DNA from 3 places in the Pseudoalteromonas sp. N1230-9 genome. Region 3 is predicted to be linked to each of the others. Evidence: predicted binding sites of a transcription regulator. Region 3 holds the regulator's gene; each other region holds the start of a gene.
The links. The regulator LexA, encoded in region 3, represses DNA repair genes until DNA is damaged. The targets are predictions, from matches to a motif close to TACTGTATNNNNATACAGTA.
Positions count from the first base shown of each region.

Region 1: uvrD (DNA helicase II) is a predicted target of LexA. The motif match lies at 6,597-6,616, and genes of this name have one in related genera.
Region 2: ruvC (crossover junction endodeoxyribonuclease RuvC) is a predicted target of LexA. The motif match lies at 6,710-6,729, and genes of this name have one in related genera.

Region 1 is NZ_CP090419.1:138,228-148,538, forward strand. It holds rRNA gene rrf (5S ribosomal RNA) at 36-150, shown strand; gene LY624_RS00695 (CZB domain-containing protein) at 317-1,165, opposite strand; gene LY624_RS00700 (ABC transporter substrate-binding protein) at 1,227-2,243, opposite strand; gene LY624_RS00705 (GNAT family N-acetyltransferase) at 2,320-4,389, opposite strand; gene uvrD (DNA helicase II) at 4,367-6,532, opposite strand; gene LY624_RS00715 (hypothetical protein) at 6,791-7,015, shown strand; gene LY624_RS00720 (YacL family protein) at 7,138-7,506, shown strand; gene LY624_RS00725 (peroxiredoxin-like family protein) at 7,539-8,168, opposite strand; gene LY624_RS00730 (dUTP diphosphatase) at 8,291-8,911, shown strand; gene yrfG (GMP/IMP nucleotidase) at 9,072-9,728, opposite strand; gene nudE (ADP compounds hydrolase NudE) at 9,790-10,311, shown strand, end outside.
Region 2 is NZ_CP090419.1:2,103,005-2,113,315, reverse strand. It holds gene LY624_RS09890 (hypothetical protein) at 1-144, shown strand, start outside; gene LY624_RS09885 (hypothetical protein) at 618-899, shown strand; gene LY624_RS09880 (hypothetical protein) at 950-1,396, shown strand; gene LY624_RS09875 (polysaccharide deacetylase family protein) at 1,493-2,203, shown strand; tRNA gene LY624_RS09870 (tRNA-Pro) at 2,625-2,701, opposite strand; gene LY624_RS09865 (arylesterase) at 2,816-3,433, opposite strand; gene LY624_RS09860 (ABC transporter ATP-binding protein) at 3,434-4,153, shown strand; gene LY624_RS09855 (ABC transporter permease) at 4,143-6,644, shown strand; gene ruvC (crossover junction endodeoxyribonuclease RuvC) at 6,780-7,304, shown strand; gene ruvA (Holliday junction branch migration protein RuvA) at 7,306-7,926, shown strand; gene ruvB (Holliday junction branch migration DNA helicase RuvB) at 7,934-8,938, shown strand; gene tolQ (protein TolQ) at 9,996-10,311, shown strand, end outside.
Region 3 is NZ_CP090419.1:3,453,308-3,463,618, forward strand. It holds gene LY624_RS16200 (transmembrane cytochrome oxidase associated protein) at 1-224, opposite strand, end outside; gene LY624_RS16205 (SURF1 family protein) at 205-954, opposite strand; gene LY624_RS16210 (DUF2909 domain-containing protein) at 969-1,280, shown strand; gene LY624_RS16215 (cytochrome c oxidase subunit 3) at 1,180-2,055, opposite strand; gene LY624_RS16220 (cytochrome c oxidase assembly protein) at 2,067-2,621, opposite strand; gene ctaD (cytochrome c oxidase subunit I) at 2,621-4,213, opposite strand; gene coxB (cytochrome c oxidase subunit II) at 4,213-5,355, opposite strand; gene LY624_RS16235 (hypothetical protein) at 5,562-5,738, shown strand; gene lexA (transcriptional repressor LexA) at 5,869-6,486, opposite strand; gene LY624_RS16245 (PaaI family thioesterase) at 6,648-7,088, shown strand; gene LY624_RS16250 (hypothetical protein) at 7,094-7,474, opposite strand; gene LY624_RS16255 (hypothetical protein) at 7,632-8,351, shown strand; gene LY624_RS16260 (endonuclease) at 8,502-9,140, shown strand; gene LY624_RS16265 (S41 family peptidase) at 9,253-10,311, shown strand, end outside.

The DNA of each region.
Region 1 (10,311 bases), 410 kb from region 3:
GTCGCGATTTTATATCGCGTTTACAACACATTTTGCTTGGTGACAATAGCGTTTTGGACCCACCTGACCCCATGCCGAACTCAGTAGTGAAACGAAACAGCGCCGATGATAGTGTGGCATTTGCCATGTGAAAGTAGGACATCGCCAGGCTCCTAATTAAAGAAACCCGTTGCAGCAATGCAGCGGGTTTTTTGCGTGTTTGTCTTCGCGCGCTATCCGCGAACAGACAACCCATGACGCGGGATAAACCCACTGCTATGCTCTAGTATTTTGATAGTGAAATGGCATATACCGTCCACCTCTGCCATTAAGGTCACTAAAATAAGCCGTAGGCCTCAGTTTCTTCCTCTTCTTGGTTGCTTAGATGTTCTGGGCGGAATATAGCGCTTGGGTCAATGAGTAACGTATGCTTATTTTTCATTTTTATTAAACCGCGCATCATATTTTTGGTTTGTGGGTCTACATCAAAGCCGACGGACGTTAACTTATCTAAGGGTTTAATATCCTCTTTTTTAACGTTGATGTTGTCTTCTACTTTATCAACCAGTAATCCTATATGTGGTGTGATGCCATCTTTAGTAGTGAAAATAATAATCGGTTTATAGTCGAGGATTATCTGTTCTCTAGCAGACTCAAATAAACGTATTAGTTGGTTAAAGATGTGCCTCTTTTTTTCTTCAAATATATGGATTAACTTATCTTTAGGAAGGTTCTTTTGTAATTCGAGTAACTCACCAGCCATTGCATGTAGTGCTCTGTGGGGAGTATCAAATTTGTTAAGAATGTTTTGCAAGTCTTCATTGTCTGTTTTGAAGCTATTATACCACCGGCCAAAAGCGCATTTGTCAGGATCGGTTGATTGTGTAAACGCAGCACCAGTGAGCAGGCTCTCTTCTAGTGCATTTAACCAGAGTTGGTGCTCTTTTTCTTTCTCAGCTAATAAATCTGTTAACGCAGCATTTGTTTTATGAGTCGATTGGTTATTAAGTACAATTCCTAAGTCAAATATAGGAGTGGGTGTATCCATGTAGTCTTTAACGCCAATAAAGCTTTTATTTTCATTAGGTAGGGACGTAAGGTTATTTTCGTAACGTTCCGTTAGAAGAATATCGAGTATTTTAAGTGAAATGGTTTTATGCCCAACACGAAAATTAATCAGATCCATATTTCCCTCAAAGCCTTATTAAGTCTTTAAAGCATAGAACATTATTCTGATTTAGCAGTAGTTAATCTTGATTACTTTTAAAATATGAGCGATAAATTTTTTTATCACTATTACCAGTCTGCTCACTAAATAACTTTGCGAAGTCAGTATCTTCATCAAATAGTGCATTTAACTTGGAAATTAAGCATTGATTATTTAAAGGGGGAGAGCACTTTTGAGCAGCATTAACCAGTGCAACTGCATTTAGATAACCTTCAAAAATTATGCGATTTGCCTTCCTTTGGTAGGGCTTAATGTCTTCATTGAATTGCACGCACCAAGCGTTATCACACCGATTAGGATCGGGGACGACTTCGGTGACCATAATATTGCTTGGATGCTTAATTCGCTTGTATAGTTCATGGCTTGATGCAAAAGAAACGGCGGTGTAGTCGGGTGTGAAACCCTGCTGATAGCCTGTATTGATAAACTCAGCTAACGGTTTGTATGTGCCTACCATACAGATTGCAGTCGCTTTACTTTGTTTAAGTTGCGTTAGTGCCTTTGCAATATCTTCGCTATTACGTTTAAATCGGGCAACTTCAATAGGTTTTATTTCATATTTTTCTAAAGCTAAAATTAAATTGCTTTCAACAACATAACCAAATTCGTCAGCTTGAATCATTAATGCAATTTTCTCATGCTGACGTTCTTTTACTAAATAATCGACTTGTTCAGACGCTTCATCTTGATAGCTTGCACGTAGGTTAAATACATTCGGCATTGAATTATTATGTAGGAAATCTGCGCCTGTAAAAGGCATCAGAAAGGGTGTACGATGCCTATCAAGCAAAGGTTTAATGGCATGTGCAGTCGGTGTTCCCATTGAACCAAAGATTGCGTGGATGTTGTCGCTAAATAAAAATTGCCGTGTATTTACAACCGTATTTTTTGGCTCATAACCATCGTCAGCAATTATCAGCTTGATATTTTGACCATTAATACCGCTATCAGCATTTATCTTATCGAAATAAATATTGCTGCCGAAAGCTAATTGCTCGCCAATTTCTTTTGCTGGCCCTGATAGTGCTGTAGACATACCTAATTTTATAGGGGGGAGAGTGTCTTCGGCATGACCCAAAGTGGATAAAAGTGAAAGAGATAACAATATGCTCTTAATTGTCGATATTATTGAGTAGTTTAAAGTGAGCATACCAACCTTGCACTGCGGCTTTGAATTGTGTGTTTAATTCTTTTTTTCCGGACAGATTTGCTTCACTAATGAAGTGATCGGTACAGGATTGTTGTAATATTAGCCGAATAAGTATGAATTTTGTATCTTGATTGAGCAAGTTTAGACTAATTGGTGTATGCCAGATCAGTTGCCACAGTAAGGGTTGAGCATTAAATAACGAAAATTCAGAATTTATAAGGCGCTCAGCCCTGCTTAATAATACAGTTGGACATTCGCTTTGTGGAAAATGGGGTAATAATTCAGCAATCAGTTGCCAAGGTAAGTGACTAAAGTGGCCTAAAAGTTGTAACGAGAAGTCGTGTTTAAACTCACCAATGAGCAGTGTGGCTGAATGTTTCGCTTGGCGGGTAAGTGGCTTTATAACTAAAGCCGAATGTTCCGCAGTTGCTTTGTCGTGGCTAAAACCCAACTTAATGACCTTAAAACCATTACTTTGCCAAAACTTAACTAGGGATGCATTTGCGCCAAAGCTCGCACCGAAATAGTCGCAATAATCTAGTTGTTTTTCGCAGTAATTTAATAGGGCTGAACCTATACCTTGTTGATGACACTCTGGTGCGACAGCTATTCTCACAACTCTTGCAGAGCGTTTACATAAATCTTCTGTACTCTGGCTCAGTTGAGTAATGGTTTGTGCCATTAAATGGCCATGTGGTCTGCGCTTACCTATTTTAACTTGTTCTGCGATCTTAGCCGTTAAACCACCCTCAACAGCCACCAAACAAACTGCTTTTAGTGCATTTTCTTGCTTACAGATAGACAGCTGTAACTCGGGCGCATCAAGCAGTTGGCGTAAATCATTCACTGTGGTTTGGTAATGAGCCAGCGCCAGTAATGCCATTATTTGGCTAAGTAGTTGCTCATCATCAACGAGTTGTTCTTTGCTTATGTTTGCAAATTGGAATGGCTCACTACTTTGCGTGCCTGGGTACTTTGCATCGAGTAATAATAGTTTGCGTAGGCTATTTTCTAAAGGATCATGTTTGGCAAAGCGAACTGGCTCATCCAAAGTGATAGTCTTTAGTGATTTAAATTGGCTACGTAAGTAATGTAGAAAACGTAACGTGTAACCTCGGCCATTTCCTTCATAACCAACCATAGTGCTAGCAAATACGATTCGCGGATAGCTTTTCAGGATCTGTAATAGCATAGGAACAGGAATCGCCGCTGCTTCGTCGACAAATAACAGATCGCAGTCAGGTTTTTCATGTAGGAGTGTATCTGGCGCAATATAGCTAAGGTTAGCTAGTTGCTTACAATTTTGCTCTTTAGTTATACCAAGCTCAGATGCTAAATGTTTAAAGCTTGTTTGTACGGCCTTGGCTTGCGTGGCACAAATAAGGATTTTTTTATCTTGAAGATTTGCTGCTGCAAGCCCTAAAGCAGCTGACTTACCACGACCCCGGTCTGCACTGATCACAAATGGGCGATTAGCGCGCCCTGTTGCGGTTTTAATAATTTGCTCAACACATGCTTGTTGTTGCTGATAATTTATCTCAGCAGTTGCTGGCGAAATGGATTGGTAAGTAGGAAGCGAGTGCTCAGTAAAATAATGTGGCTGCAATTTTAGCTTGGCGAAAAAACGCTGATTAAAAAAGCTGTGTTGAATCACTTCGCCATAAGAGGTAATACTTGTGAGTGCTGGGTCTTGCCACTTATCGTCATCGGGCAGCAAAAGTATCAGTACACCACCTGCTTTTACGGTACCTGCAAGCGCGGCTAGTTTATCGGCATATAAGCCGCTAAAACCATCAAAAATAGCGTGTTGAAACTCTTGGCCAAGAATTTGATGAGCATGTTTTGGAAACTTACTATTCGCTAATAGTGAGCTAGCGCTTAAAACATAGGTATTGTTAAGCGCTAATTGGTTTGCAAACTGATGGCACCAAGTTTCGCTGCCTTGCACAATGACAAGCTGGCGATGCTTTGCAATCACCAGCTCATTACACAGTGCTGTTATATACTCATTATAAGGCTTGAAGTCTTGCATACTGTGTTACAAGCCATTTGCTGCCTAGGTCATCAAAGTTCACTTGAATACGTGACTGTGCGCCACTACCTTCGTAATTGAGTACGGTTCCTGCACCGAACTTGGCGTGTAAGACGCGTTGTCCTAAGTTAAAGCCACTATCTTCAAATGCAGCATGGGTTACTGATGGACTAAAACGACCTGCAGCAGGCGGTCTTGAAACTTGTGTTTTAATTCGGATTTCTTCGATGCAGTCTTCAGGCATTTCACGTAAAAAGCGTGATGGGCTGTGGTATTTTTCTTGTCCGTATAAACGGCGACTTTCTGCATGGCTAATGTATAGTTTTTCCATCGCGCGAGTCATACCAACATAACATAGGCGGCGTTCTTCTTCTAAACGGCCAGACTCTTCATTACTTTGTTGTGACGGGAACATGCCCTCTTCAACACCAACCATAAATACCAGTGGGAATTCTAGGCCTTTTGCTGAGTGCAGAGTCATCATTTGCACCGCGTCTTCGTGCTCATCGGCTTGACCTTCGCCAGACTCTAGTGAGGTATAGGCCAAAAAGCCCTGTAGTGGCGAGCTGAACTCTTCATCTTCAGGGAGTTCATATTGACCACAAGCACTAATAAGCTCTTCTAAGTTTTCTACGCGGGCACGGCCTTTTTCACCTTTTTCAGCTTGATACATTGCCATTAACCCTGAGGTTTGAATGGCGTATTTCGCTTGCTCTTCTAAGGTGAGATCGCTGATCTTATCTTCGATATGCTCAACAAGTTCTAAGAATTTAGTGACAGCACTCGCCGCACGGCCAGATAAGTGCTGCTGCTCGATAATAGCTTTTGCGGCATACCAAAGTGGCAATGATTCATTGCGCGCGCAATCACGGATATGGCTTAGCGTTTTATCACCAATGCCGCGGGCAGGGGTGTTAATAACGCGCTCGAAAGCAGCATCATCTTGACGATTGCCCACTAAACGTAAATATGAAAGTGCATCTTTGATCTCTTGGCGCTCGAAGAAGCGCATACCGCCGTAAATACGGTATTTTAAACCTTCTTGTAGCATTGCTTCTTCGAGTACACGAGATTGCGCATTGTTACGGTATAAAATTGCGGCGTCTTGTAATGCATTACCCGCATTGAGCCAGCTGCGTAGTTTACTACTAACAAAGCGGGCTTCGTCTAATTCATTAAACGCAGCGTAAACAGAAATAGGCTCACCATCATTGCCATCTGTCCAAAGGCTCTTGCCCATGCGTTCAGCATTGTTTTTGATCAGCGCATTTGATGCTTTCAAGATTGTTGCCGTTGAGCGGTAATTTTGCTCAAGGCGAATGGTTTCGGCTTCGAAGTCGGTCAAAAAGCGTTTGATATTCTCAATTTTTGCGCCACGCCAGCCATAAATGCTTTGGTCATCATCACCCACGATCATAATACTATTCGTATTACCTGCAAGTAGCTTTAACCAAGCGTACTGAATTGTATTGGTATCTTGGAACTCGTCTACCAGCATGTGAGCAAAGCGCTGCTGATAATGACGTAAAAGTGTCGGGTTATTTTTAAGTACTTCGTAGCAACGCAGTAATATTTCAGCAAAGTCGATTAAACCAGCACGGTCGCACGCTTCTTGATATGCAGCATAGACTTTTAGCATCATCTGTTCATTAACATCGTAGGCTTGAATGTCTTTCGGGCGTAAGCCTTCGTCTTTTTTAGCGCTGATATACCAACCAAATTGTTTTGCAGGCCACTTTTTGTCATCGATGTTCATCGCTTTAAGTAAGCGTTTGATCATACGTTGTTGATCGTCAGAATCTAAGATTTGAAAGCTTTCAGGCAAGTTCGCTTCGCGATGGTGGGCACGCAAAATACGGTGAGATAAACCATGGAAAGTACCAATCCACATGCCACCAACTGGTGCTTTTAGCGTTTCTTCTACACGAGTACGCATTTCTTTCGCGGCTTTGTTAGTGAAGGTTACCGCAAAGATACTGTATGCTGAAGCTTGCTCAACTTGCATGAGCCATGCGATGCGATGAACAAGTACTCGAGTTTTACCAGAACCTGCACCTGCAAGTACTAGCATATTTTGCAATGGGGCTGCGACTGCATCCCGTTGTTTGTCATTTAAGCCATCGAGTAATTCAGAAACGTCCATCGTTACGCCTTTTCAATCTATAATGGGTGGAGTATAACAGGTGTTTATGCAAGGCTAAATAAAATACTGTTTTTATAAACAGCTATTTTGGCAAGTCATTAAAATCGTAAATAAAAATTGTGAATTTGACCGATTTTTAGCAAAAAGAACTAAAATCAAAATAACGGTATTTTTTAACACTTTGATTTGTAAGTCATAATAAGTTGGCATAAAGTGTGTTTATAAAAAGTATAATCATTAAAAACTACAGAGGTTAGTATGGCAGAGCAAGGTTCTGGCGGTAATGTAATCGCAGCAATATGTAATATCTTTTTTCCTGGTTTAGGACAATTGGTACAAGGTCGTTTAATGGCGGCGATTGCATTCTTTTTAGCATGGGTTATCAGTGGCGCGCTAATTTATGTTGCGATCGGTTTTGTATTACTGCCGATTGTCTATTTATGGGCAATTATTGATGCTGCTCGTTTTAAATCACGACTCTAGCTGTTTTACATAGCATAAACACGAGCGCCACTATGGCGCTCGTGTTGTTTAAGGCTGCAAAACTCGCCACGTTTAGCTGCAAACGGTATAATTAGCGCAATAACGTATTACGAGTACTCTTCATGGAATATCAATTTATCCGCGACCCAATTAGCGGTTTACGCATTAAAATCTCTTCTGAGCACGGTGTTATTGGCCGCTGGCTGAATGAAGAAATCGGTAAAGAAAAAGTCGCAATGGTGCAAGCTTTAATTGCTGCAGTGAAGAGCAGTCATGAGCCTTTAACCTTGCAAGGCCAAGAAATTGATTTGATTTTAAGTAAAGACGAAGCATTATTTGAAGCCCATGCACTACATCAAGACAACGAAGACTTAGTCGCCTACCAAGATGATGATTTAATGCTTGAAGAAGAAGGCTTATGCAGTGGCTGTGGTTTTGAAGACTTTGTTGATTTAATTGAATCTTGGCAAGAGTTTACGCAAGGGCGATAAGCAGAAACAGGTTCTGCTTATCAGTGGCTAGTTTATTGTTCATTGACTGATTTAACAGCTGCAAGTAATAAGTCTTCAGTTAAACGTACTTTATAATTTGGATTAGCATACTGAAAGTGAATTAACCCTTTTGTGTCAACCACAAAAACAGCAGGTACAGGTAAAGCCACCTTTGCTTCGCCATCTAGCGACACAAAGTTAACGCCAAGTTTATTACGATAGATTTTTGCGGTTTTATCATCCAGATAAAATGCCAATCCTAGTTGTTGGCTCAATGCCAAACTATCATCAGATAAAAGTTGATAGTTTGGGGAAGATATTTTGCTTTCCGCTAGCTTTTCTGGGCTATCTGGCGATATCGCGATAATTTGTGCATTGAGGCTTGCTAATTGCTTTTCAATTTTTTGCACACTGGCTAATTGCCTTGAACAATATGGGCACCAACCGCCACGATAAACAATTAATACCGTGGTTTTTTCTTTAAAACGTTCACCTAAAGAAACGCTTTTTCCAAACTGATCTTTTAAGTCAACACTTGGCATAGTTAAGCCTGGCAGTAATGGACTAACTTGCTCAGCTGAGTTTGCAATATTCGTTGCTGTAGCTGCAATTGCTTGGCTAGATAGTACAAGTAATGCAGTAATAAGTAGTGATCTAAACATTAGGATCCTTCATGATTCTTTCTCGATTTTACAAACGACCTGTTTATAAGTGTTTTTATTTCATCAATGCCAAATTTAACTGTAGTATATAGGCAAATAAAGAATGCAAGTTGGGATAAAAAATGTCTGCTAATTTACAAAAACTCGTTGTTATGCTCGAAATGCAAAATGCGATGAATACCAAAGTTCATGAGCAATGGTTTAGCCAAGGTTTTGAATGGTATCGTGCAATTTGGGTTGAGTGTGCTGAAATGCTTGATCACTATGGTTGGAAGTGGTGGAAAAAACAAACTCCAGATACCGAACAAGTTATTTTAGAGTTAGTTGATATTTTCCATTTTGGTTTATCTTTGCGCATTGATGGTGAAACCAGCTATGAGCAATTAGCCGCGCAACTTGAAGCGGAATTAAGTGCGCCAGTTCAAGCGGATGACTTTAAACAAACACTAGAGCAATTAGCTGCGTCAGCAGTCGCTGAAAAGAGTTTTAATGCCGCTGCATTTGCAGGTTGTATGGCGCAAATCGGTATGGATATTGATGATTTATACCGCGGCTACGTTGGTAAAAATACCTTGAACTTCTTCCGCCAAGACCATGGCTACAAAGACGGTAGTTATATCAAAGTGTGGAACGGCCAAGAAGATAACGAACACTTAGTTGAAGTAGTTAAAAGCCTAGATACAGAGCATGCTGATTTCGCCAAGCTTGTTTATCAAGGCTTGGAGCAGCGTTACCCGAAGTAATACCAATCCGCAATAATACTTAATCATCTTGAGGGATAAAACCTGTCGCTAGCTGCGTTAAAAATTTCTGATTTAGAACAACTAAATAACGAAATTTTTGCCTTGCTATCAACAAGGTTTTATTGCCTCAAAATAGACTACTTAATTAAGCGAATTGGTATTATTCAACGGGTATAAACTCGCGAAAATCGATGGTCGATAAAAAGCCATCGAACTGCTTATGCGGTTGTTGACTATCAGGGTTGGCAACTGCAAGTATATGGCCGATACCAAACTCTTTTGCCGCATCGAGCACGGCAGGGCTGTCATCCACAAATAAAGTCCGTTCCTTATCAAACTTCCACTCTTGATGTACTTGTTGCCATAATGGCTGATGCTCTTTACTCACGCCATATTGGTGAGTTGAAATTACCCCATCTAAGTAATTATCGATAGCCGTGTGTTCAAACTTTAACATGGCACAATCTGGGTGCGCGTTAGTGAGCATGATCAATTGCTTACCAGCTTTTCTAAGCTCAGTTAGAAATGGCGGTACGTCATCACGCACTTTTATTAAATGTTGAATGTCACGTTTTAGCGACATTATTGGCAAATCGAGTTGTTGTTGCCAATAGTCTAAGCAGTACCAATTAATTTGCCCATGAACTTGTTGATAACGATGCAAAATGTCAGCTTTTGCTGCGTCTAAACTGATTTTATGTTTACGTGCATATTGCTCGGGAATAACAGTAAGCCAGAAATAATTATCAAAATGCAAATCGAGTAGGGTGCCATCCATATCTAACAACACAGTATCGATTTTTGACCAATTTAACATAGGCAATTCACTTTAAAAGATTTATGATGAGCATAACTGCCATGATAGCAAATTAATGCCAATGACACAGAAAAAGCATCCTACACCACCGCAAATTTTGTCTAATGAAGTTGTCGCTAAGAGTCGACTGTTCACCGTTGAATCCCTTGAGCTGAAGTTCTCAAATAACGAGCAAAGGCAATACGAACGAATTCGTGGTGGTGGAAGAGGTGCCGTCATGATCGTGCCTGTAACGGCTGATAACGAGCTGTTATTGGTGCGAGAATATTGTGCTGGCACTAATGATTATCAACTGGGCTTTCCAAAAGGCTTAATTGATCCAGGTGAAACTCCCGAACAAGCAGCAAATCGTGAGCTTAAAGAAGAAGTAGGCTTTGGTGCTAACTATTTTGCCGCCCTTAAAAAAGTCAGCATGGCACCAAGTTACTTTAATGCCACTATGCATATTTTGTACGCCGAAGACCTCTACCCTGAAATCTTACCAGGTGATGAACCTGAGCCACTTGTTGTTGTGAAGTGGCCGATGAGTGATTGGCCGTCTTTATTGCAACAGGAGGACTTTACAGAAGCACGAAGTGTTGCA
Region 2 (10,311 bases), 1.4 Mb from region 3:
CTGCAATGTAATGACGGTAGTTACCTTTTTGGTTTCTATTTCCCTGTGAATGGTGAAATCACAGATTTAACCGTAGAGTTCGAGTTTTCTCGGGTCAAAAATAATCAGTTTAGTGCCACTATAAATGATATTCACGTTTTGTAGTACAAGGCACATAACAATCGAATTAAGGGTGGACGCAAAAAGCTTGGCTGCGCTCATTCTTCGCTAATTTCAGCCAAGCTTAATCCGCCTATTATGCGGGCGTTATGTTCACAGGTGAAATCAGTTGAAATGCCCTAAATGCAATTCCGATGTTATTCCTAGAGAAGAGCGAGTTGCACCTCAATATACAAAAAGGCTTTGCCCTGTTTGTGGTTACGAGTTTTTCTTTCGGTTTAATAAATGGCAACTGATGTTGGTCTACTCTGTAGTCGCTTTAATGCTAATTGATTTTTTCTTTAGTTAAGTTTAAAACATTTATCATATTGAAATATGACTAAACAAACACTTACTTTAAAAGTTAAAAGTGAACATAACAAAGTTGTAAACTCGGACAAAAAACAGTTGGCTTTGTTCGTGGCTCACAAAATTTTAGCCAACTGTTTTTAGTCGGTTACAGCGGCGTTAGGTGTTTCATGAGTATTGTCGTTATCTATGGATTTGAGGGGATATTCACAGGAAAAGCAGAACACGATTATTCTTTTCCTGAAATTGGCCAAAAGCATCGCTGTATGTTGTTTCAACTGCAAGATGATAACGAATTAGACTTCGAAGCTGCTTCGCTAGAAACAGTTAGATTTGGCTTCGAAAAGCCATCCAATTTAAGAGGGAATCCTCTTAAATTAGAAGTGTTGAATACTGATTCATTCAAAGGTTTTGCTGGCTTTTATCACGAAGCAATAGAATCAGGAAGTTAACTTGTGGTGTATCCAAACACCTAACAAGCGCATGAATGGATGTCTAAAGCTTGGCTGACGCTCGTTCCTCGCTAATTTTAGCCAAGCATTATCTGCATTTTATGTGGGCGTTAAATGCTATGAAATATCTCATTCTAATCTTATTGGCCAGCTCAAGTTTATGCTGGGCAAAGCGTCCAGGGTCGGAACGTGTATTCCCTGTAGAGTATGAGGGAGTTAAGTATGAGGCTGTGCCTTGGGCTCTTGAAAATGGAACAACGCAGAATGGTGGTTTTGTTCGGGCGGTTGAGGTGGAAAGCGGTGAGGTAATTTGGGCCAAGCAGATCTACAAGACTAAATACAAAAGAGGTTTGGAAAGAGATGTTCAAGATGTCTTTATTGTTAAGTTAGAAGTGGAGTCTACTACAGGTATTATCAAAATAGAAAATGAGGTCGGTATGCAATACAGAGTAAAGTTATCTAATGGTAGCGAAGTCAAGCAAATTGAAGGCATTTAACAAGTATAGTCTTGCAATATTTTTTTCCATTTCGCCTTCGGCTACATTCCAAAAATACGCTAGCTATAGGCGTTATGTAAATAAGGATGAAAACCATTGAAAAGAGTATACCTGCCGATATTGATTCTTTCTGCAGTAATCATCTTTGGAGCCTGGAATATAAGTAAATCAAGGACTTTTCAGGTGTTTGGAGAGATAGTCGCAAAGGCCGAAACAAATGAAAAGATTATCGCATTGACATTTGATGATGGTCCTTGGGGGGCGAAATATACCACTCAAGTGTTGAATATCCTTGAAGAGCATGATGTGAAAGGTACGTTCTTCCTCAATGGGTCGGGAATTCAACAAAACAAGCAGCCGGCTATAGATCTGGTTAACGCAGGTCATCAGATAGGGAATCATTCGTACAGCCATAAAAGAATGATGTTAATGGGGCTTGATGAAGTGAGGGAAGAAATCGACTCCACCACAGCTTTAATCCGCCAGATTGGATTTAAGGGTGAGATATACTTTAGGCCTCCATATGGTAAAAAGCTTTTTGTTCTGCCTTATTATTTGAAGTCGGAAGGAGTAAAAACAATCACATGGAATGTTGAGCCTGAAATCTATCCTGAAATTTCGAGAAGTTCTGCGTCTATCGCAGAGTATGTTGTTAAATCTTCTACTCCAGGTTCAATTATTCTTTTACACGTTTTGGGATCTAAAAATAAAGAATCGCGAGACGCTATAGGGCCAATAATTAAGGGGCTGAGAGCAAAAGGCTACAAATTTGTTACGGTCTCACAGTTGTTAGGGAAAAATGCATAATCAACACAAGCAGCCGACTCGCTTCGCTCCTGACTGTTGCAGGCGTTACCGAATAAATACTTTATTTGTCGAAAAATGCTCTGAAGTGGTCGTCTGCTCCTCGCTCAAATCTAGCTGTTAGGCAAAATTCCAATCTCATTGTTAAAAGCATAAGGTTGTATATGAGCTGCCACAATCCATTGCATGTCTCTTGCAAATTATTTATCCGAGAAGCTTTTATGAAATTATATTTAAAGGGGCAAATATGCCATTAGCTGTCTTCCTATATATCACCCAATCAACACCTAACCTAAAAATGAGAAAATACATTTAGATAAGTATGGTGCGATAAATGTGCGATATAAGTAAAAGAATGCAGAGTTAAGGTGCGATAAAGTAAATAGCTAAGTTAATTAACTATATTGAATAGAGTGTAGAAAAATGGTCGGCATAGCAGGATTTGAACCTGCGACCCCTGACACCCCATGACAGTGCGCTACCAAGCTGCGCTATATGCCGACGTTGCGAGCTATAGTACGGCTTTTTTTATAAAAATCAATACACCTTAGGTTTGTTTGCCTGTTTATTGTTCATTATTACACGTGGTTTATATGAGGGGGCATTGGCTAGAGGTTAATCTAGCCATTGGTTGATCTCTTTATACATTATATCGCGTATAAGGGGTTGAGCTTCAGCGTTAGGGTGCAGGTTGTCATTTTGCATGAGCTCAGGGCGAGCAGCTATTTCAAGCATGAAAAATGGTAACAACTCAGAGTTCGTTTCATCTGCAATAGTTTCAAAGCTGCCAGTAAATAGTTTGGTATAACGTGGCCCATAATTGGGTGGAATATGCACTTCCATAATGGCTGTATTAGCTCCCGCTTGTTGGCTTTTGCTGATTAAATCGCGTAAGTTAGCTTGTAAGCGCTTGACTGGAAAACCACGCAGTCCGTCATTTCCGCCAAGCTCAATAAGTACATGGGTGGGTTCGAACTCGTCGAGTAGGGCATCGAGTCGTCTAAGAGCGCCACCTGTGGTTTCACCACTAATACTGGCGTTTACAAGATACACAGATTGATCTTTTTCATCGTATTTATCTTGTAACAATTTAACCCAGCCTTGCTCTTGTTTAAGGCCATATGCGGCGCTTAAACTGTCACCTAAAATTAAAATTGTGTTGTCAGCTGCTGCCGTAAGTGGTTTGATTACTAACAGTAAAACGAATATAAAACGTAGGATTGGATACATCATATGTCAGCGCTTTCTCAATTAAACATTATTCAAGTTAAAGGACTTTCTAAAACGGTCACCACGGTTGAAGGCGACCTAACCATCCTCAGTGACATCAGCTTTAATGTCAAGTCAGGTAACTCAGTTGCAGTGGTGGGTACGTCAGGTTCGGGTAAGTCAACATTACTAAGCTTACTTGCAGGGCTTGATCAGTCAACGGAGGGGAGTATCCACCTTGATGGCTTAGCGCTACATGAATTAGATGAAGAAGCCCGTGCGGCATTACGGGCAGAAAAAGTGGGCTTTGTATTTCAGTCATTCATGTTAGTACAAAGCTTAACTGCGCTTGAAAATGTTATGTTACCTGCCGAGCTTGCGGGTAGCTCAAATGCAAAAGAGCAAGCGCTTGCGCTACTTGAAAAAGTGGGGCTGAGCCATCGAGTGGGGCATTACCCATCACAATTATCTGGTGGTGAGCAACAACGTGTAGCTATTGCGCGTGCGTTTATCGGAACGCCTAAAATTTTGTTTGCTGATGAGCCATCAGCCAATCTTGATAGTAAAAATGGTAAGTTAATCGAATCGCTTTTATTTGAGTTAAATAAAGAACATGGAACAACGTTAATTCTGGTTACACACGATGAGCAGTTAGCTGAAAAGTGCCAACAAATTTTACACATTGAAGCGGGAGAATTGGTAACAGTAAAAGAGTCAGAGGGAGTGCAAGCGAATGTGGGCTAAACTAGCACTTAAACTGTTTTCACGTGAATTTAAACGCGGTGAATTAACGGTCATTAGTGCAGCTATTGCCTTGGCCGTACTGACCGTTTTAACGCTTTCTATGGTTACCGACCGCATAGGACAGAGTATTGCACAAAAAAGCAGTGCTTTTATCGCGGCAGATCGCGTCCTTGCCAGTAATCATGAATTACCTGTTGAGTTTTTAGAAAAAGCGCAAGCAGAAAACCTGCGCACCGCGAAAATCACTTATTTTGATACCATGCTGTTTGCTAATGATGAAATGCAATTAGGCTCAGTTAAGGCTGTATCAAACAGCTATCCCCTTAAAGGGCAGCTCAAAGTAAAAACTAGCTTGTTAGGAGAGGCATTTATTACCGATAAAGTACCAAATCGCGGTGAGGTTTGGCTTAGCGAGTCGGTATTTTATGCATTAAACATACAGGTTGGCGACAAGGTCGAGCTAGGTGCGGCTACTTTTGTGGCAAGCCATGTAGTAGCTGAAGAGCCAGATGCGCCATTTAATGTCTTTTCTAGTAGTCAGCGTATTTTAATTAATCAGCAAGATATTGCCAGCACTCAAGTTATTCAACCTGGGAGTCGTGTTTTTTATCGCCAGCTTTATGCCGGTGATGAAGATAGCATAAATACGTTCTATGATTGGTTAAAACCACAAATGAAAGAAAACCAGCAATGGTATGGGGTTAAAGATAGACAATCGCCCATTGCGAATAGCCTAAACCGTGCTGAGAGCTTTTTATTATTAGCCGGTTTACTAGGGATTATATTAGCGGCGGTGGCTATTGCTGTATCTGCAAAACGCTATTGCGAGCGTCAATATGACCCTGTGGCGATGATGAAAACGTTGGGGGGCAGTCGTGCCACAATCCGTAAAATTTACTTGCTACATTTGAGCTTAGTCTGCTTTATGTCTGTGGTTGTTGGGCTGGTTGTTGGTTTTGCGCTGCAAAGTATTGCCAGTGATTATTTAGCACAGTCGATGGGCACAGCACTACCTGCTTCAAGTATGAAACCTTGGTTGATTGCTATTGGTACAGGGGTTATTTGCGCGGTAATGTTCTCGATTAAGCCCTTGCTAGATTTGTTTGATATTCCGCCACTTCGCGTACTACGCCGTAATTTGGGGGATCGTTTGCTTGTCAGCAAGGTTCACTTGGCAATGTCGGCATTAACTGTGTTTTTATTAATGTGGTTATTTAGTAATAATATTAAGATCACAGCTATCTTATTTATCTCGACAACGGTACTGATTGCGCTTTTATTTGGTTTATCCAAACTCATTTTTGGTGGCGGTCGTAAACTAGGGCTAAGCCCCGGTAATAGTTGGTCGCTTGCGATTGCTTCAATTCAAAAACGTGCTAATGTTAATGCAGTACAGCTGATAAGTTTTGCCCTTGCTATTAAGTTATTGCTGTTTTTAATTGTGCTTAAAAATGACATGATTTCAGATTGGCAGTCGCAGCTTCCGGTCGATGCGCCAAACTCGTTTTTAGTGAATATAACAGAGCAAGAGCTTGAACCCATTACCTCTTTTTTAGCAGAGCGCGATATGCCCACCTCTGATTTTTACCCGATAGTACGCGGTCGTGTTAATGCAGTGAATGGTGAGCTAGTTGCACGTGAAGTATCACAGCAAGATAACGAGAAAAAAGATGAAGAGGCACGCTCAGGTATCGGCCGTGAATTAAACCTTACTTGGCGAGAAGACTTACCTGCTCAAAATGAGTTAATAGAGGGTCAGTGGTTTACACAAAGCTCAGTCGCAGAGGCCTCGGTTGAGGAGTCTATGCTTGAACGCCTTGATGTAAAACTAGGTGATACATTAACGTTTTTGATTGGTGCGCAATCGTTCGATGCAAAAATTACCAGTGTACGCAAAGTTAACTGGACCACATTAAAACCAAACTTCTTTATTATTTTAAGCCCAGATGTACTTGAGAGCTTTCCGGCAACGTATATTTCGTCGGTGAGTGTTAAAGAACATCAAAAGCGTGAATTTAATGAGCTGATGCGCCAATATCCAACGGTTAATGTGATTGATGTAGAAAGCTTTATTAAACAGATCCGTTCAACCATAGAGCAGGTATCTCTTGCGATTGGTTTTGTATTGTCTATTGTGGTGGTGTGTGGTGCTTTAGTACTTATATCTCAGGTGCAAGCGAGCTTGGGTGAACGAATGCAAGAAATTGTTATATTAAGAACACTGGGTGCAAAAGGGCGGCTTATTAAAAATGCCACCTTGTATGAGTTTTTATTACTAGGCTTAACCGCGGGTGGGGTAGCTGCTGTTGTGAGTGATATTGCTTTATTAATAGTACAACAGCAAATGTTTGACCTTGCCGGTAAATTACACCCTCATATTTGGTTAATTGGCCCTGTTGTTGGTGGTGTCTTTGTAGCTAGTTTAGGCTATTTGATGGTTGCGCGAACAATGCGTAAAAATACGCAAGGGTTACTGCGTGCACTAGGGTGATATAAAGCCCAATAATGTTTATAAAATGCCCGTGTATACGGGCTTTTTTATGTTTTGCAATTGGTTACTGGTAATTTATACAGTGCTCTGGCATTATTAAGGCTATTGAATAAAGAAAATAAATGGGTCAGTTAGTTGGCAATTATTTTAGGAATTGATCCTGGTTCACGTTTAACAGGTTATGGCGTAATAGCACACCAAGGCGCTAAATTTACTTATTTAGGGAGTGGTTGTATTAAGCTAGCTGAACATGATTTTCCTGTGCGATTAAAAATGATTTATCAAGGGATCAGTCAGTTAGTTGAGCAATTTTCGCCCGATAGTTTTGCTATCGAAAAAGTATTTATGGCTCACAATCCAGATTCAGCTCTTAAATTAGGCCAAGCTCGTGGTGCGGCTATTGTTGGTGCATCTATGGCTGAACTTCCTGTATTTGAATATTCGGCACGACAAATAAAGCAAGCGGTGGTTGGCAATGGTGGTGCCGACAAATCACAAGTACAGCACATGGTTAAAAATATTTTAAAATTACCAGGCACACCACAAGCCGATGCGGCTGATGCATTGGCTATTGCTATTTGTCATGCTCACTCAGAACAAAATTTAATAAAACTTGCGGGCAGTGCGAGCAAGACCGTAAGAGGACGATTAAGGAAGTAATATGATAGGCCGATTGAATGGTTTGCTAGTTGAAAAGCAGCCGCCTGAAATTTTAATTGAAGTAAGCGGCGTAGGTTACGAAGTACAGATGCCGATGACCTGCTTTTATGACCTCCCTGCGGTTGGTGAGCAAGCTATTATATACACTCACTTTGTGGTGCGTGAAGATGCGCAGTTGTTATTTGGTTTCAATAACAAAACAGAGCGTGCGTTATTTCGAGAGCTTCTAAAAGCCAATGGTGTGGGTCCAAAGTTGGGTCTTGCTATTTTGTCGGGTATGTCTGCACAGCAGTTTGTGACATGTGTAAATAACGAAGATGCAACAACGCTTGTTAAACTCCCTGGTGTGGGTAAAAAAACAGCAGAGCGTTTAGTGCTTGAAATGAAAGATAGGCTAAAAGATTGGGGTAATGACTTATTCACGCCATTTAGCGATAATGCCATTATTGAGCCTACAAGTAATGATACGCTTGTAGCCAACAACGCAGCAGATGATGCTGTGTCAGCACTTATTGCCCTTGGTTATAAACTGCCACAAGCGCAAAAAGCAGTAAAAGCGGTAAATAAACCAGATATGACGACTGAGGTTCTTATAAAAGAAGCTCTAAAATCGATGTTGTGAGTAAACCATGATTGAAGCAGATCGCTTAATAGATGCCAGTGAGCAAAGTAATGAAGACAGTGTTGATCGAGCCATACGACCAAAACTATTAAACGATTACACAGGTCAGCCACATGTTAAGCAACAAATGGAAATTTTCATCGAAGCTGCTCGTCATCGTGGTGAAGCGCTCGATCATTTATTGATTTTTGGCCCGCCAGGTCTTGGTAAAACCACACTTGCAAATATTGTTGCCAACGAATTGAACGTTAATATTAAAACGACTTCTGGTCCTGTGCTTGAAAAAGCAGGTGATTTAGCTGCATTGTTAACGAACCTTGAAGAAGGTGACGTACTCTTTATTGACGAAATACATCGTTTAAGCCCACAAGTCGAAGAAATCCTTTATCCTGCGATGGAAGATTATCAACTCGATATTATGATTGGGGAAGGTCCAGCAGCACGTTCAATCAAACTCGACTTGCCGCCATTTACTTTAATTGGTGCAACAACACGTGCAGGGTCTTTAACGTCACCACTTCGAGACCGTTTCGGTATTGTGCAGCGTTTAGAGTTTTATTCAGTTGAAGATTTATCAAAAATTGTAGCGCGTTCAGCACAATTTTTAGATTTAACCATGTGCGATGAAGGCGCAGCTGAAATCGCTAAACGTTCACGTGGTACACCACGTATTGCAAATAGGTTGTTACGTCGTGTACGAGATTACACTCAAGTGAAATCTGACGGCAAGGTTAACGCCAATGTGGCAGAACAAGCGCTCGATATGATTGATGTAGATAAAAGCGGGTTTGATTATATGGACCGTAAATACTTGCTTGCTATTATCGAAAAATTTATGGGTGGCCCAGTTGGGCTTGATAATTTAGCGGCGGCCATTGGCGAAGAAAAAGAAACCATAGAAGATGTGATTGAGCCGTTTCTAATTCAGCAAGGTTTTATACAACGTACTCCTCGTGGAAGATTGGTGTCCGATATAGCCTATCTTCATTTTGGACTGACCCCAGACAAATAAAAACTCAGCCTCGCATATGCGGGGTTTTTTAATCTTGAAACAAATCTAAAAGGGGCAGTGAACATTATACCAATCCGCAATAATACTTAATCATTTTGAGGGATTAAACCTGTCGCTACCGGCGTTAAAAATTTCTAATTTAGAACAACTAAAGAACGAAATTTTTGCCTTGCGATCAACGAGGTTTTATTGCCTCAAAATAGACCACTTAATTAAGCGAATTGGTATTAGCCCTCTATATTGCTAACGCAAATTATTTTAGATGGAGAATCTAACAAGCATCATACCTTCCTGCTATTTAATTCACATACAGTTAAGCTAATTTTCGGTAATGTCTTTTCGTTTTGTGTAGGCAAAAAAAAGCCCGCATAATGATGCGGGCAAACAACAAGTTGAAGGAAGTAATTCAGGGAACTACAGCCAGCTTAAAAAGGTTTTATCCAAGTTAAGCTAACTAGGCAATACGAAATAATCATATTGCAAAAAACGGAGCTTAATGAAAGAAGCTTTCAAAGGTTGTTAGCTCGGTATGTGGGTATAATACGTAACAGTGAGTTTTTCTTCAAACTAGAAAAATTTTATTTTCAGATAAAAAAAACTAATAGCAGCATTATTTTCTATTGTTTTCTTTTTGTTCGCTTGTTCATTGTTGGTTTTGTAAGTTTATGAATAAAAAGATTTTTATAATTAACGCTCATTTTGTTCAGGATTAGTTTAAGTATTCTGTGCTAGCTTGGTGAATAGTGTTTTGGGTGTTTATGCGCATTATGTGAATAAACGCCGTGTTTTACCAAGTTTAGCTATATTTTTAAGCACCGTGTAGATGCATTTTAGTTTTAAAAGGGAAGCCCTGCTTTTGGAGTCGTGAACAAAATGGTTAAAAAATAACTAAAGCATTTGCTTTTCACCGTTATTTGTAGCTATTTCACAGCAAGGGCGTTGTCAGTTCATAACTGACTAGATACACTAGATGTAACTTTTGACCATTATGATGGTCAACTAACACAAGTGTAATAAGTATAACAAATTATATAGAAATCTATTTTAGGAGTTTAACGTGGGATCAGGGCTTAATTTTTTAGATCTTATTCTAGAAGCCAGTGTACTTGTCCAATTAGTTATGTTGGCATTAGTCGGTATGTCGGTCATGTCATGGGCAATTATTTTTCAACGTAAAAAAGCGATTTCTGATGCACAAAATGGTGCTAAGCGTTTTGAGCAAAAATTTTGGTCTGGCGTTGACTTAAGTAAACTATATAACGAAGTTTCAGCAAGACCAGGCGGCACAACCGGCGTTGAATCATTATTTGTTGCTGGCTTTAAAGAATTTGCACGCCATAAAAAAACAACATTCCAAAGTGCTGGCATCGTTA
Region 3 (10,311 bases):
AGCTGCTTTTCACACCTTGATTGGCAATCATCTGGATAGTTAAGTGCAATTGTCCATTGCTTAGGATCACCTTGCTGCCAATCAGCGAGTTTTACTTCGGTCTTTAACAGCTCACCATGATTACTAGAGCCACTTGGCAACCACTCAAGCTTTAATGCTGCAAAGGCCAGAATAAGGGGCACAAAACAACACAGAGCAAACAAACTAAGTGGATTTATTTTCATGATGTCTCCTTCTCATCGCAAAATACGCAATAACAACACAGGCCAAGCCAATTAGTAGCCATTGCACTGCATAGGCGTAATGTTTATCAGGACCCATCACAACACTTTTGTAATGGGGGGTTGCTAAGCCGTCTGCTTCTTTACGATAACCAATAAAGGCGTGTAACGGCTGCTCTAGTTGACGGCTAAAAATGGCTAAATCGACTCCCTGAATACGTTTAGGCCAGCCTCTTTCTGCACCAATCTCATCCGCTAAAGTAAAGCCTTGAAGCTGGCCTTGTTTTATTTGAACTGTCGCTGTAATAAGCGCACTGCTAGGCCAAGCCACTGCTGGCAATTGATTGCGATCAGCGGGGGCTTTGAGCCAACCAAAATTAACAATTAAAGGGGCTACTTCTCCTTCGATGCTTACAGCTGCAAGTAAGTCATAACCTACTTGCCCTTGATATATTTGATTATCAAGTAGCCAGTAATGTTGTTTATTAACCGCCCCAGAGACTTTGACCTGTAAGCCCGTTTTGTTAACACCATCGGGTAAGCTTTGCAGTGCTTGCCAATCCATAACACCTTGTTGGCTTGATACAGCGAGCTGACTTAATTGCTGCTGTTTTTGTTCACCGCGTTGATACTGCCAAACACTTAAACGCAAACAAATCAGCACCGCAAACACCACAACGCAAATTGCGATAATTGAACTAAGCTTTTGTTTACGCCATAAAATTAACTGCATCAAGGAAACCTAAAATGATAAAAATCATCATTGTGTTGTTATTGTTATATATTGTGTTTAACCTTTTTCGAGCACTGTTTGTAATGATGTCAGCAAAACAGACCACACGACCTATGTCACACTATTTAGGACGCAGAGTACTTTTCTCTGTTGTTGTGTTGGTGATCATTATTGCCGCAATGAAATTGGGCTTTATTCACACCAACCCATCACCTCTTCGTCACGCTACAGCACATACACAAATACAAATAAACACAGCCAAACCACATCAACAAAATGCCAATACCAAGCTGCGGCCTGAAACGCAAAATGCTTTTCACTACTAAAATGACCTTTGAATATACGCAACAGTACGACAAACAGAATTACCGTCCCCAAGGTCACGTGCATACCGTGAAAACCAGTTAATAAAAAGAACGTGTTACCATATACACCCGCATCTAGGGTTAAACCGAGATCCTGATAAGCATGCATATATTCATATACTTGTAAGCCTAAAAAAACGACACCTAATAACACGGTTAGCGATAAAAATACTTTTAGCGCACCTCGCTTATTGTTTTCCATTGCCACATGAGCAAAGTGAATAGTGACCGAAGAGGTAAGTAAAATAAGGGTGTTAATTAATGGGAGCCCTTGCCAGCCCATAGCCTGTGTTGTCTCACCACTTGGTGTGGTTAAAAGAGGCCATACGGCTTCAAAGGTTGGCCAAAGTACTTCGTTGGTCATGGCATTGTTACCAGCCCCCCCCAACCAAGGTACAGAAATCATACGGGCATAAAAAAGTGCACCGAAAAACGCCATAAAAAACATTACTTCAGAGAATATAAACCAGCTCATGCCCTGCCTGAATGAACGGTCCATTTGTGCTGAGTAAAGCCCCTTATGCGACTCTTCAATAACGTTCCTAAACCAGCTGAAAACCATATAAATTAATATCGCAATGCCTAAATACAGTACATATTGACCACTGCTGCCTTCGCCACTGACTTGCATTACAGTTAAGCCAGCACCAACAGCAATTAAAAACATCGCAATTGCACCGACAATCGGCCACGGACTTTCAGCTGGTACATAATATTTTTCGTAATTCTGACTCATTTTGTTTGCTCCTAATTAGCAATTAGCTTGGCGGCTTCATCGTTTTTAGCCACAACCTGCCCGCTAATATCAAACACGGTATAGGACAATGTCAGTTCTTCAACATCATCCGGTAGCTCAGTATCGACATAAAATAATAAGGTAAACTCGATTTCTTCACCTGCTTTCATAGGCTGTTGATCGAAGCAAAAACAGGCTATTTTATGTAAGTATTTAGCTGCTTTTCCTGGTGATACCGAGGGGATTGCTTGCATTATTTTGTCTGTGCTGCTGGTATTCTTAGCACTAAACTTAACTTCACGCATAGCGCCTGGCTGCACAGCAACACTGTACTGCTGAGACTCAACTTTAAATGGTGCTCCGCTTTGTGCATGTGTTGTAAAGCTTACATCTACCGAGCGTTCAGTATTAACTGTGTCACTCACTACAGCCTTCTCAAGAGAAGGTTTGCCATTTAAGCCCGTAACATCACAAAACACGTCGTAAAGCGGCACCAATGCAAAGGCAAATGCAAACATACCAAGGCATGCTAGCAGGAGCTTTTTGAGCAAAGGTGCATGATTCATTACTTAATCTCCGGCGGTGTCTCAAAGGTGTGGTAAGGTGCGGGCGAATCAACTTCCCACTCTAGCCCCTCTGCACCGTCCCATACCTTAGCAGGTGCTTTTTCGCCGCCTCTGGCACATTTAAATACCACCAGCACAAACAGCAGCTGTGATAAACCAAACGCAAACCCACCAATACTAATAATGGCGTTAAAGTCTGCAAATTGCAGAGCATAATCAGGGATACGGCGCGGCATGCCAGCAAGGCCAACAAAATGCATTGGGAAAAACAGCACATTGACACTAATCAGTGATAACCAGAAATGCCATTTCGCCAAGGTTTCGTTATACATATTGCCAGTCCATTTTGGCAGCCAGTAATAGGCTCCCGCCATAATAGAAAATACAGCGCCTGTAACGAGTACATAGTGGAAGTGTGCGACCACAAAATAAGTATCATGATATTGGAAATCAGCAGGTGTGATCGCGAGCATCAAGCCAGAGAAACCTCCCAAGGTGAACAATACGATAAAAGCAATGGCAAACATCATGGGGATTTCAAAACTAATTGACCCTCGCCACATGGTAGCGACCCAATTAAACACTTTTACGCCTGTCGGTACCGAAATCAACATAGTAGCGTACATAAAGAACAACTCACCCGCAACTGGCATGCCTGTGGTGAACATGTGATGTGCCCATACGATAAAGCTAAGCAGCGCAATCGATGAAGTTGCATACACCATAGAGGCATAACCAAATAGCTTTTTACGTGAGAAAGTCGGCACGATAGTAGAGATAATACCGAACGCCGGCAAAATCATGATATACACCTCAGGGTGCCCAAAGAACCAAAAGATATGCTGGAACATCACAGGGTCGCCCCCCCCTGCGGCATCAAAAAAGCTGGTCGCAAAGTATTTATCAGTGAGCACCATGGTCACCGCACCGGCAAGCACAGGCATCACAGCAATCAATAAGAATGCGGTGATCAACCATGTCCAAACAAACAATGGCAGCTTCATCCATGTCATGCCAGGGGCTCTTAAGTTCACAATGGTCACGATAACGTTAATCGCCCCCATGATTGAACTAATGCCCATTATATGCACAGCGAAGACAAAGAGTGCGGTGTTATCGTTACTATAAGTAGTCGACAGTGGCGCATAAAAAGTCCAACCGAATGCAGGGCCACCACCAGGCATAAGCAATGAAGCTAACAGGATTAAAAAAGCGAAAGGTAGAATCCAGAAACTCCAGTTATTCATCCTTGGCAAAGCCATATCAGGTGCACCAATCATCATTGGCACCATCCAGTTGGCCAATCCAGTAAAGGCAGGCATAACTGCCCCAAATACCATGATCAAACCATGTACTGTCGTCATTTGATTAAAAAAGTGTGGATCAACAAGTTGCAGACCCGGCTGGAAAAGCTCTGCACGGATCACCATTGCCATCGCACCACCAATTAGAAACATGGTTAGTGAGAAAATGAGGTATAAACTACCAATATCTTTATGGTTTGTTGTATATAACCAACGCTTGAAACCCTTAGCAGGGTGATGGTCGTGATGCGCATGCTCAGTGGCTTGCTCATTAATAACGTTACTCATTAGTTCGCCTCCGCTGCTGCATCAATCGCTGCTTGAATTTGACTCGGCTGGATGACATCACCCGTATCATTGCCCCAAGCATTTCGTTTATACGTAATGACAGCTGCAAGCTGCTTAATTGAAAGCTGTTTATCGAATGCTTGCATTGCTGTACCAGGCTTGCCATGAAGCACAATATCAATGTGATCTTTAACATCACCTAGTACAATAGGGCTACCTTTAAGCGCAGGAAATACGCCTGGTAGCCCCATACCTGTTGGCTGATGACATGCTGCACAGCTAGCCATGTAGACTTGCTCACCTAGTGTCATTAACTCTTCTTTCGCAAGTGTTTGATCAAGTAATGCAGCATCCGCTGCTGCCGCATTCGCTTTTTCTTGTTTGGCATCAGCTAACCAAGTTGCAAACTCATCTTCAGGTAATGCTTGAACCACAACAGGCATAAAACCATGATCTTTACCACACAGTTCAGCACATTGGCCCCGATAAACACCAGGTTCGTTAATTCGTGTCCATGCTTCATTGATAAAGCCCGGATTTGCATCTTTTTTCACCGCAAAATCAGGAACCCACCAAGAGTGAATAACATCGTCAGAAGTCATCAAAAAGCGTACTTTTTTATTGATAGGAAGAACCAGCGGCTTATCGACTTCAAGTAAGTAATTTGCTGTCTTTTCAGCTTGGTTATCTATTTGATCTTTTGGTGTCGACAAAATCGAGTAATAGGCAATATCTTCACCCATATATTCGTAATGCCATTTCCATTGAGAGCCCGTGACCTTAATGGTGATATCCGCCTTAGAGGCATCTTCCATGGCGATTAAGGTTTTTGTGGCAGGCACAGCCATGGCAATTAAAATCACAAACGGAATGGCAGTCCAAAGAATTTCAACTTTTGTGCTTTCATGAAATTGGGCAGGCTTTGCCCCTTTTGATTTTCTATGATGTATTAAAGCCCAAAACATCACCGCAAAAACGATGACGCCGATTACACAACAGATAATAAATATCGTCATGTGTAACTCATAAACATTATTACTTATATCAGTTACCCCTTTACGCATATTAAATTGACTATTTGCCAATACTAACTGCGGTAGAGACACTAATATAAGCCACAAGGCATAACGCATTTTACCCATGTGACAGCTCCTTTAGATGCTATTGCAAGACGCAAAGCGAAAAGGCGTACAGCTAGGTGCCCATTCGTATTTTTATTGTTAAGAGCAAACACGTACCAACACGACAGAAATCTGATACAAGCTCATCGTTTAACACCACAGCACATTATTTTGTGTCTTTTTAGTAAAACGGTGTTAACACAATGTATTAACCAATTAGTTAAAAAATGAACAATAAGCAAGTTTTTAATCTAAGAAATGTTTATTTTGGTGCAAAAATAACAACTATAATCAGAGCGTTATTTGTAAAAAAAGGAGAAGAGCAAAAACTCAAAAAGAAAGGAAAACTGCGCTATACATGGACTCCCAGCAACGCTAATGGGTCACAAATCGATGCTAAATAGGTAAAAAGCGGCGTCGCACCAAATTAAATCAGTTTGACGCACCATTTTGGAAACATCTTACTCAGTACAATACATCAAAACAAAAAACGAGCGTGACTGAGAACACTAAAGTTACTTAAGTATATTAGCGTTACATCCAATCAGCATTACGAATAACGCCCACTGCCAATCCTTCAATATTGAAAGATTCGTGTTCGAGATCAACTTCAATCGGTGCAAACTCGTCATTTTCTGCATGTAGGAGGACTTTTCGACCTGCTTTTTCTAAGCGTTTTACAGTCACATCTTCATCAACACGCGCAACGACAACTTGACCATTTTCAGCCACTTGTGTTCTGTGTACTGCCAGTAAATCACCATCCATAATGCCTATATCTTTCATACTCATGCCATTAACACGTAGTAAAAAATCTGCAGCGGGCTTAAACAAAGATGGATCAACCTGACAATGACTCTCTACATGTTCCTGCGCTAAAATTGGCTCACCTGCGGCAACACGACCAATTAAAGGGAGTCCTAGTTGTTCTGGCTCATCTTCTTCAACTAACTGAATACCACGACTCGCACCAGGCTTCATTTTTATCATGCCTTTTTTAGCCAGCGCTTTAAGATGTTCTTCAGCAGCATTGGCACTTTTAAAACCAAGCGTTTGAGCTATTTCGGCACGAGTTGGCGGCATGCCCGTATCTTTAATAAATACTTTAATAAGTTCTAATATTTGCGATTGGCGTTTCGTTAATGGGCGCATACAACTGGTTTTCCATACAGTACATTTAACTGTGAGTATATACAGTTATCTGAAAATCGCAAATTTAAATTAGCCACCTCATTTTGCTACAAAACTAACATTGAACAGCACAGTTATATGCAATATGGTAGTAGCTTTAATTAGCTTGCTAAGGAAATACCATGAGCATTTGGCACCAGCCAATCACTTTAGAGCAATGCCAGCAATTTGCACAAGGCATTACAGGTGAAGGAACTTTAATGAAAACCATGGGCATTGAAATAACCGAAATTGGTGATGACTACCTAGTTGCCACCATGCCCGCTATACCAGCCCACCATAATCCAATGGGGATGGTACACGGAGGCGCAAATGTTGTGCTAGCTGAGACTGTGGCCAGTTATGCGGCAAATTTTGTTGTTGACTTCGAAAAGTTTTATTGTGTCGGCCAAGAGATAAATGCCAATCACCTCAAAGCATCACGCAAAGGCGTACTTACAGCAATTACACGCCCTATTCATCTAGGGAAAAGAACATCGGTTTGGGAAATTAAAATTAGTAATGCGGCAGGTGAACTGTGCTGCGTATCACGTATGACCGCAGCAGTGGTAGAACGAAGATAGCGAGCTTAGCTCTGAACTGGGTAAATGGTAATTTCGATCCCTGCGCCAATGGCTGAAATACGTAATAAGGTATCTGCGTGCAGGGCTTGATTAAAACATTTTGGCGAGTCACCTGACTCAAAACCAATATCAAATGTTCGTTTTGAACACGAAAGCCACTGTTTCAATGCATTGCGTGAACATGACTCAATTAATTCGCATAATTGATTAATTGCTTTATCTGGCGTGCTAATGTCGGCTGTTGCTTCAATACGAGCAAGTTGACGATATTCATCTTTGTCATAATGTAAGACCATGGCGTTTTTCTTTAAATCAGCCACCAGTGCACTTATATCGTGTTTTGATTCAAGCTCCAAGTCTACATTTAAAAATTGAATTTCCGACATACCTTCGTTTTACCCTCTATTAATAGCGATTGGAACTTTAACGCAGTTTTGTCTATATACCAAATCTAGAATACAGTTAATGCGACATTATGCCGCATTGGCAGCCTAATTTAAGCTTTTACAATAGCACCTATACAAAAATAACAAGTGGTTTTCTATGAATAAACGTATGTTCAAATATGCCCGCAAAGTGCATAAATGGTTAGGTTACTTGCTCGCCATACAAATCTTTTTTTGGCTGCTGGGTGGCTTGGTAATGAGCGCCATTCCACTTGAAAAAGTACATGGCAAACACTTAGCTAAACGCAGCCTCAGTAATCCATTTAAAGTACATGATTACATGGCATCAATTGATGCAATAACAGCTCAGTTTGAGCAAATTAGTGATATAAAATACAGCCACTTACTCACAAAACCCACTATTGAAATTGCCACTTTAAACGGTACATTTACCTTTGATGGTATAACGGGTGAAGTAATGGCTAGGCCAAGTGAATCTGAGATTATTGAAAATGCTAAAGCACACCTACTCATTAGTGCAAAGACCTCTCAAGTACAGCTTTTAGCAAAAGGACCCAGAGAAATTGCATACAAAGCGAATGTTTGGCAAGTCAGCTTTGATGACTGGCTGACAACTACCCTGTATTTAGATAGCGCTACAGGTAAGGTCATTACAGTACGCAGCACTATTTGGCGTATTTTCGACTTTTTCTGGATGTTGCATATTATGGATTACGACGAGCGCGAGGACTTTAATAACCCCTTACTTATAAGCTTTGCAGCCACCAGCGTACTGTTTTGTCTTTCTGGCATTTTATTATTACTACAAAACCTACGTATAAAACGCCGTAAGTCAATTTCAATTATCAGTAAATAATCCTACCAGCATCGGCACCACTGTTTTGGTGCCTTGCTTATAACTTGTCGAAGTTTGAATTGTCCGGACTGATTATCTCGATAACAATCAAACTCTTTTTCTTTTAGAGCTATCACTCTACAATAGCAAATCCTGTAGTTCACACATGTGATGGATATGCGTTTATTTTTCTCTTTACTATTTTGCCTTGGGGTTTGTTTTACTGCCTCTGCGGAGCAATTTTCTAGCTTTTCTAGTGCCAAAAAATATCTAATAAAGACCTTACCAAACGACACCAAGAGCCTATATTGTGATTGTGATATAAAACGTGAAGGTAAAAAGTTAGTGCCTGATCCAACGCGATGCGGCTACCTGCCGCGAAATGCTGTCACTCGTTCTGGTAAACAAAATATACGGGCACACCGTATTGAGTGGGAGCATATTGTACCTGCTTGGGAGTTTGGTCATCAACTGCAGTGCTGGCAAGAAGGTGGTAGAAAAAATTGCCGAAAAGTGAGTAAAAAATTTCGTCAAATGGAAGCTGACATAAATAACTTAGCACCAGCCATCGGTGAAATTAATGCTGATCGCTCTAACTATCGTTTTGGTATGGTAGCCAATAACATCAAACAGTACGGAGCATGTCCTGTTAAGGTTGACTTTAAACAGCGTGTTGTTGAACCGCCAGTTTATGCTCGAAAGCGCATTGCAGATACTTACTTCTATATGCAAAAAACCTATGGACTCGCTATTTCAAACAAACAACAGAAGCTCTTTGAAGCATGGCAAAAACTTGAACCTGCAGACTGACATGATGCGCTGAAAATTTATACACTTATTTACACTATTTAGATCGCCCTTTATTGTCATCGCGTATACTTACTGATACTTTTTCAACAACTGTTTACAGGAAAGTAATCTCATGTTTAAAAGTAACAAACTCGCGCAGGCGACTTTTTTTCTCTTTTCAAGCCTTTATTTAACGGCTTGCGGTGGGGGCAGTTCGTTAGACTCTGACACAGATACAGTAACTCCACCTCCCGCTAACTCTTCCACTGTTTGGACAGCCGGTACATTTGCGCCATCCAGCGAGTTTAAAGATCAATGCGCCGTCCCTCGCACAGGAAATGATCCATTCAATGAAAATCAGCCTTACCCCGACACTGCTGGTTCTGAGTTTACAGAAAAAATGTGGTTACGCTCATGGAGTGATGAAACATACCTTTGGTACGATGAAATCGAAGACAACAACCCTAATGACTTTAGCTCAGTTGCAGCCTACTACGCTCAACTGAAAACATTTCAAACGACAGACTCAGGCGCTAACAAAGACAACTTTCATTTTAGTCAGCCAACTGAAGATTTCTTCAAAGAGTCGCAATCTGGTGTTGTATCGGGCTACGGAATTAACTGGGCTTTTCTTAGTAACACACCACCTCGAATACTACGCATTGCCTATTTAGAGGATGGCTCACCTGCCGCCAATGCGGGTTTACAACGCGGTGATACGGTTTTATCGGCGGATAATATAAGTATTAACGACAACACCGAAGCTGGCATTGAAATTTTGAATGAAGTACTGTTCAACCCCACAGCTGGCAGCACCCATAACCTTAAACTACGAAGCAATGATGGTACTGAAAAATCAATCAATGTGGTAGCAGGTAATATAACCCAAACCCCTGTGCAAAATGTGAATACACTGATCACTGAAAATGGCACCAAAGTTGGTTATATGCAGTTTAATAGTCACATAAGCATCGCCCAGCCTGAGCTTATTAATGCTGTTAATAAGTTCAAAACCGATATGATCGATGAGCTTGTGATTGACTTTAGATACAACGGTGGTGGCGTATTGGCTCTTTCTGCACAACTTGCTTACATGGTTGCAGGCCCTGCCAATAGTAGAGGTTTTGACTATTATCAAACCATTAGAAACGACAAACAACCCAATGATACGCCCTTTCCATTTATTGACTTT